3 regions of the Luteibacter sp. UNCMF366Tsu5.1 genome follow, and region 3 is predicted to be linked to each of the others. Evidence: predicted binding sites of a transcription regulator. Region 3 holds the regulator's gene; each other region holds the start of a gene.
What was found. Region 3 encodes FliA, which starts transcription of late flagellar genes. Its sites were predicted from a motif close to TAAAGTTTNNCNNNCNNNGGCCGATAA; they were not measured.
Positions count from the first base shown of each region.

Region 1: BT115_RS11405 (flagellar hook-length control protein FliK) is a predicted target of FliA. The motif match lies at 1,197-1,223, and genes of this name have one in related genera.
Region 2: BT115_RS04100 (methyl-accepting chemotaxis protein) is a predicted target of FliA. The motif match lies at 1,087-1,113, and genes of this name have one in related genera.

Region 1 covers NZ_FPIS01000002.1:498,153-500,419, forward strand. Annotated here, with positions in the region: gene BT115_RS11405 (flagellar hook-length control protein FliK) at 1-1,140, opposite strand, end outside; gene tgt (tRNA guanosine(34) transglycosylase Tgt) at 1,379-2,267, shown strand, end outside.
Region 2 covers NZ_FPIS01000001.1:948,769-951,035, forward strand. Annotated here, with positions in the region: gene BT115_RS19030 (helix-turn-helix domain-containing protein) at 1-22, opposite strand, end outside; partial or broken gene BT115_RS19035 (AraC family transcriptional regulator) at 14-481, opposite strand; gene BT115_RS04100 (methyl-accepting chemotaxis protein) at 1,151-2,267, shown strand, end outside.
Region 3 covers NZ_FPIS01000001.1:1,522,652-1,524,918, reverse strand. Annotated here, with positions in the region: gene flhF (flagellar biosynthesis protein FlhF) at 1-173, shown strand, start outside; gene BT115_RS06740 (P-loop NTPase) at 223-1,098, shown strand; gene BT115_RS06735 (RNA polymerase sigma factor FliA) at 1,095-1,826, shown strand; gene cheY (chemotaxis response regulator CheY) at 1,886-2,267, shown strand, end outside.

The sequences.
Region 1 (2,267 bases), on a different contig from region 3:
CAGGACCGCGCTGTAGGCGCTGGTGGGTACCGGCAGGCCGTGCATGCAGGCAAAGTTGTCGAGGATCAGGCCACTCTTCTCGAGAAGGCGACGCAGCGAGACGAATTCGTTCTCCAGCCGGCCCACGGTTTCCCCGTGCTGCGCCCACAGGCGTACCGACACGCGAGGCACGCGCAGTTGGATTTCGCCCTGCACGGCGCCGAGGGCCGGCGGATCGATGGCGAAGCCCACGGTCCAGGGGCCTTCGGCCTCACCGGGCGCGGCCTTGCCTTCTTCGATGCGAAGCTGGAGCACGTCGTAACCCCGGACGCCCGCCAGCGGGATTTCGATCATCCACAGGCCGGCCTGCGGTTGCGATTCGAGCTGACCAATTTCGACGCGTGCGAGTGCGGCGCGCGTGTCGGCACGAAGCTGGCCGACGAGGCCGTCCACGTCTTCTTCGGTGACGGCCAGATCCGCCGCCCGCGATTGGGCGACCAGGGGACGCTGCGCGAGCGGTGGCGGTGTGTCACTGGTGGGGCGCGGCATGGCGGCGTTGCCAGGCCGTGTGGCGGGAAGTTCGGCCAGCGTGCGACGCAGGGCGAGCAGGGCGGCCTTGAAGTCGTCGGAGGCCGGTGCTTCCTGCTTGCGCTCGGCGAGATGCGCTTCGAGGAAGGCGCCGCTCTTGGCGATGGCTTCCTTCATGCCGGATGGCGAACTCACGTCCGCAGGCTTGTTGATCGCGGCTTCCAGCGTCGCCAGCGCCGCGCGCAACGGCGCGGGCAGCACGCGGGCGATCGGCCGGCGACCGAGAGCGGCGAGCACACCGAGCAAAGGCGCGTAGCCGTTCTGCTGCGGCAGGCGTTCGCGCAGGCCCTGCATTGCCACCCGTTCGTCGGTATTGCCGAGGACGACCTCGAGTTGCGGCTGCGGCCCCTGGGTAAGCACCCGAACCTGGAACTGCGGGGGCAACTGGGTGCCGGCCGCGTCGGCTTCCACAGCCAAGCCGCCGATTTCCAGCAATAGCTTGCCGATATCGTTCTGGCCCATCACCCGCGCCGACAACAGGGCGCCGACCCGCCAGCTGTCCGCCGCGGCTGTGGTACCCGCGGCCGCGCCGGCCCACAACTGGGCGGCGAGACTGGTCGGCTGGATGATCAAGGAGATGTCCTCCGAGGCCCTGCGGGCCCCGAATGGGCACGCTCCTGTAACACAGGGAATCGGCGGGAACTTGCGAAACTTTAGGGGTGTGAGTCGGCCCTTTGGGCCTGTGAGTCGGCCGCTACGCGGCCTGTGAACCGTAAGTGGGTCATTCGCGGGCGGCAGCTCACGGTTCACAGCCGCCGCAGGCGGCGACTTACAGGCCCAAAGGGCCGACTCACGCCGCTAGAATAGCGGCATGACCCAGCTTCCCTTCGAACTCCTCGCCACCGATGGCGCGGCCCGGCGCGGCCGTCTCCGTTTCGGCCGTGGCACGGTAGAAACCCCCGCTTTCATGCCCGTGGGCACCTATGGCTCCGTGAAGGCGATGACCCCGCGCGATGTCCTTGAGACCGGCGCGGAGATCATCCTCGGCAATACCTTCCACCTGTTCCTTCGCCCCGGCCTCGACATCGTCGGCGAGTTCGGTGGCCTGCACCGCTTTATCGGCTGGGACAAGCCGATCCTTACCGATTCGGGCGGGTTCCAAGTGTTCTCGCTGGCGCACAAGCGGAAGATCACCGAGGAAGGGGTGACCTTCGCCTCGCCCGTGGACGGTTCCAAGGTATTCCTGTCCCCCGAGGAATCGATGCGGATCCAGAAAGTGCTGGATTCCGACATCGCCATGATCTTCGACGAGTGCACGCCGTACCCGGCGACGGACAAGGTCGCTTCCGATTCCATGGAGCTCAGCCTACGCTGGGCGGAGCGTTCGCGCCGCGCGTTCGACGACCTGCGCAACCCCAATGCGCTGTTCGGCATCGTCCAGGGCAGCACCTTCGAGCACCTGCGCCGACGCTCCGCCGAGCGCCTGATCGATATCGGCTTCGACGGCTACGCCGTGGGCGGACTGGCGGTGGGCGAGCCGGAAGCCGAGCGCAACCATACGCTGGATTTCACCCTGCCGATGCTGCCGAAGGACCGTCCGCGCTACCTTATGGGCGTGGGGCGGCCGGAGGACATCGTGGAAGCGGTGCGCCGCGGCATCGACATGTTCGACTGCGTCATGCCCACCCGCAACGCCCGCAACGGCTTCCTGTTCACGGCCGAGGGCACGCTGCGCATCCGCAACGCGAAGTTCGCGGCGG
Region 2 (2,267 bases), 570 kb from region 3:
CCGCGATCATCGCGAGCGCCATATCTGCCCCCGCAGTCACCCCGGCTGACGTCCAGATATGCCCGGCGGTGACGAAGATGGCGTCAGGCCTGAGTTCGACTGCCGGATGCTGCTGGGCGAAGCGGCGCACAGCGGCCCAATGCGTCGTTGCAGGAAGTCCGTCGAGCATCCCAAGTTGGGCGAGAACAAACGCCCCCGTGCATACCGAACCCACCCGCCGCGGCTTGGCAAGCAGTGGACCGAGCGCCGCACGAAGGGAAGCCGTCGAGTGAGCTGGCATAAGCAGGTCACCCCCGGCCACCAGCAGGGTGTCGACATCCTCTACGGCGCGATGATCCAGCCGGTGTGTTTCCAACCGTACGCCGGTGTCTGTCCGAACCATGCCGCCTCGCTCGGAAAGCAGGCGTACGGCGTAGGCCGGTGAGCCATCCTCGTGGCGAGCGTCGTTAAACGCCTGGAGCGGCCCCGCAATGTCCATGAGCTTTGCCTCGTCCTCTCAAGCAGACGCGCTAGCACCCCCCTTTTGAAGGGGGGGGCTGCAAGGGCGTGCCGGGCGATGGAATAGACCGACTTCGACGAAGTGCTCTTCGACGAGATGTTCAACGTGAACGTCAAAGGCCTGCTGATGGTGACTAAAGCGGCCCTCAAGGTCATGGGTCACGGGCGAGAACATCATCGCATCGGGTCGCATGCGCTGAAGGTGCACCATGTCTGCGACCGCTTCCGCTCCGCCTCTTCTCCTCGTGGAAGAGAAAGGCTCCAGCGGTCCAGCTCTCCTGTCGAGAGCACGTGTTTCCGATGCCTCATCGCGCCGCATCTTTCACAAAGCTGAGGTGAAACCCAGCCTGCCCTCATGTCGAAGGAGTCACGGCGTGACAAGGTGCCGAAAACCAGGTTCCAAGCACACCGACAATAATTGCCCAAGCACTAATTTTTATATCGCTCCAATAAACGGTTCTGACGGTTATTCGCCGACAATGCAAGCACTGAAACTCGCTCCGCAGCCTGCCGATCAAGGCCCGCCACGGGCCATCCCCTTCACGTAGCTTCGGATAAGCTTAGCCTTACAACTCAGCAAGATAGCCCTAAAGTTTGCCGTTTTTGCGGCGATAACTCCGTAGGCACTAACGAAACGCGACGGGGAAAGAAAATGGCCAGCAATGCAAGTGCAAATGCCGCTCAAGAAGTGAATGACCTCAAGGCCACGAGCGATGCACTGCACCGCGTTCAGGCCATTATCGAATTCGACCTGCAGGGGAACATTCTCGCGGCGAACCAAAACTTTCTTAATACGCTCGGCTATACGGCCGACCAGGTGATTGGGCACCATCACCGCATGTTCTGCGAGCCGGCGTTCGTCGCCGCAGACGAATACCAACAATTCTGGGAGCGACTCGGTGCGGGCCATCCGGAGGTCGGCGAATTCAAGCGCATCGCCGCGGACGGCCGAGAGGTATGGCTCAGCGCCTCCTACAACCCGGTGTTCGACCGCGATGGCAAGCCTTACAAGATCGTCAAGTTCGCGACCGATATCAGCACCCTGATCGATAAGACCGCCGAGCTGGATGGGAAGATGACGGCGCTCGACAAGTCGCAGGCCGTGATCGAATTCGATCCCAGCGGCCATGTCATTTCCGCCAACGCGAACTTCCTCGCGGTAGTCGGCTACTCGCTCGACGAGCTGGTGGGCCAGCATCACCGCAAGCTCTGCGACGACGCCTATACCGCCAGCGCCGAGTACGCCGAGTTCTGGGAACGGTTGCGTCGCGGTGAATTCGATCGCGGCCGTTATCGCCGTGTCGCCAAGGGCGGTCGCCGGGTCTGGCTGCAGGCGAGCTACAACCCCATCTACGACGGCAATGGGCGTCTGCGGAAGATCGTCAAGTTTGCTGCGGACATCACGTTCCAGGGCGAACTGGAAGAACTGGTGAAGCGCCGCGCCGCGGACTTCTCCACCGCCTCCACCCAGATCGCCCAGCAGTCCAATGAGATGGCCGCGGGTGCGCAACTGCTCGGCGCAACCGTGGAGGAGATGAACGCCACCATCGAGGAGCTGACCGCATCCATCAGCTCCATCGCGAGCAACTCGCAGAACGCCGATCGGCTGGCCAAGGACACCCAGCAGGAAGCCGAGCGCGGCGCGAAGGCGCTTGGCAAGTCCATCGAAGCGATGGAGCTGATCAACAAGTCGTCGGAAGACATCGGTGACATCAGTAAGGTCATCGGTGAAATCGCCAGCCAGACCAACCTTCTCGCCTTCAACGCAG
Region 3 (2,267 bases):
GCCTGCCGTTGGACTACACCACCGACGGCCAGCGCGTGCCCGAGGACATTGCGTCCGCCGATGCGCGCAAGCTGGTCTGCCTGGCTGCGCAGCTCGTCAAGCAGCGTAGCGACGAACCCGACGACGCCATCCTCGCCGACCGCTTCGGCGGTGTGGCGCCGGCCCTGGCTTGACCCTCTTTCTCTTCAACCGCAACCGACTCCCACGGCAGTGACTTACTTCATGAGCACACACGTCGATTCCACCCAGGCCGCCGGGCTCCATTGGCTCGCCGATCGCCGCCCCACCCGCAGCATCGCGATTGCCGGCGGCAAGGGCGGCGTGGGCAAGACCACGGTGGCGGTCAACCTCGGCATGGCGCTCGCGATGGGCGGCCGTGACGTCCTTCTACTCGACGCCGATCTCGCCATGGCGAACGTCGACGTCCTGCTCGGCTTGCAGCCGACCCGGCACCTGGGTCACATGCTGGAAGGGGAGTGCGGCATCGAAGACCTCATCCTGCAGGCCGCACACGGCCTCAAGGTGATCCCTGCCACGTCGGGCGCGCGTCGCATGGCGCAGCTGCCGAACATCGAGCACGCGGCGGTGATCCGGGCGTTCGACGAATACCCGCTGGCGCCGGAGTACCTGATCGTCGATACGGCGGCGGGCATCTCGGACAGTGTCTCCATGTTCGCCGCGGCATCGGACGAGGTGGTGGTGGTGGTCTGCGACGAGCCGGCCTCGCTCACCGATGCCTACGCCCTGATCAAGGTCATGAGCCGCGAGTTCGCGGTCAACCGCTTCCGCATCGTGGCGAACATGGTTCGCCACGCCCAGGAGGGGCGCCAGCTCTTCGAGAAGCTGTCCCGGGTGACCAATCGTTTTCTCGATGTTTCCTTGGATTTCATGGGCATGGTTCCGCACGACGAGTACCTGCGCCAGGCGATCCGCCGCCAGTCGGCGGTGGTCGATGCCTGGCCCAGCAGCCGGTCGGCGGTCGGATTCAAGAATTTGGCCAGGTCGGTCGATACATGGGGTGAACCCGAACCCCGTGCACAGGGCCGTATTGGCTTCTTCGCCGAACGGTCCCATCAGGGGGGAGGGCTACCACTGTGAGCGTCGCGACCGAATACCTTGAAATCACGCGCATCCCAGCGGATGAACTGGTAAAGACCCACGCGCCGCTGGTGCGCCGAATTGCCTATCACCTGATGGGCCGGCTGCCGCCGAGCGTGGATGCAAACGACCTGATGCAGGCCGGGATGATCGGGCTGCTTGAGGCCGCAAGAAATTACTCGCCGACTCGCGCGGCCAGCTTCGAAACCTATGCGGGTATCCGCATACGTGGCGCCATGCTGGACGAACTGCGCAAGACGGATTGGACCCCGCGCTCCGTCCACCGGAAGTTGCGCGAGGTTGCGGAGGTGACGAGGCAGATCGAGAACGAGACGGGTGGCGACGCCGAAGACGCGGAAGTGATGAAGCGGCTGGGCATCGACGCCATGGAATACAACCAGATCCTGGCGGACGCGGCGAGCGCGCGGTTGTTGAGCCTGACGGCGCCCGAGGGCGACGAAGGCGCGGCGATCGACGTGGTTGACCCGGACGCGGCCGGTCCGGAAGGTACGTTCGAGCAGGAAGGTCTGCGTGGCGCACTGGCGCAGTCCATCGACGGATTGCCCGAGCGCGAGAAGCTGGTCATGTCGCTGTACTACGACGAAGAACTCAACCTGAAGGAAATCGGTGCGGTGTTGGGAGTGAGCGAATCGCGGGTATGCCAGATCCATGGTCAGGCCCTGATTCGACTCCGCGCACGCATGTCGGGCTGGAAAGACAAGCAGTGACGGCACCTTTCGTGACGTCGCCGAAAAAGAACACGCGGTAGCAAGGCGGAGAGAACGTTTTGGACAAGAACATGAAGATTCTCGTGGTGGACGATTTTTCCACCATGCGACGCATCGTCAGGAATCTGCTGGTGGAGCTTGGCTTCACCAACACCCTGATCCAGGAAGCCGAAGACGGTAATGCCGCGCTGGCGATGCTGCGCGCGCAGCCGTTCGACCTGGTGGTCACGGACTGGAACATGCCGAACATGACCGGCATCGACCTGCTCCGCGCCATTCGCGCCGACGCCGCCCTGAAAGCCATGCCCGTGCTGATGGTGACGGCGGAGAACAACCGCGATCAGATCATCGCGGCAGCACAGAGCGGCGTGAACGGCTACGTCGTCAAGCCCTTCACGGCGGTCACGCTGAAGGAAAAACTCGACAAGATCTTCGAACGAC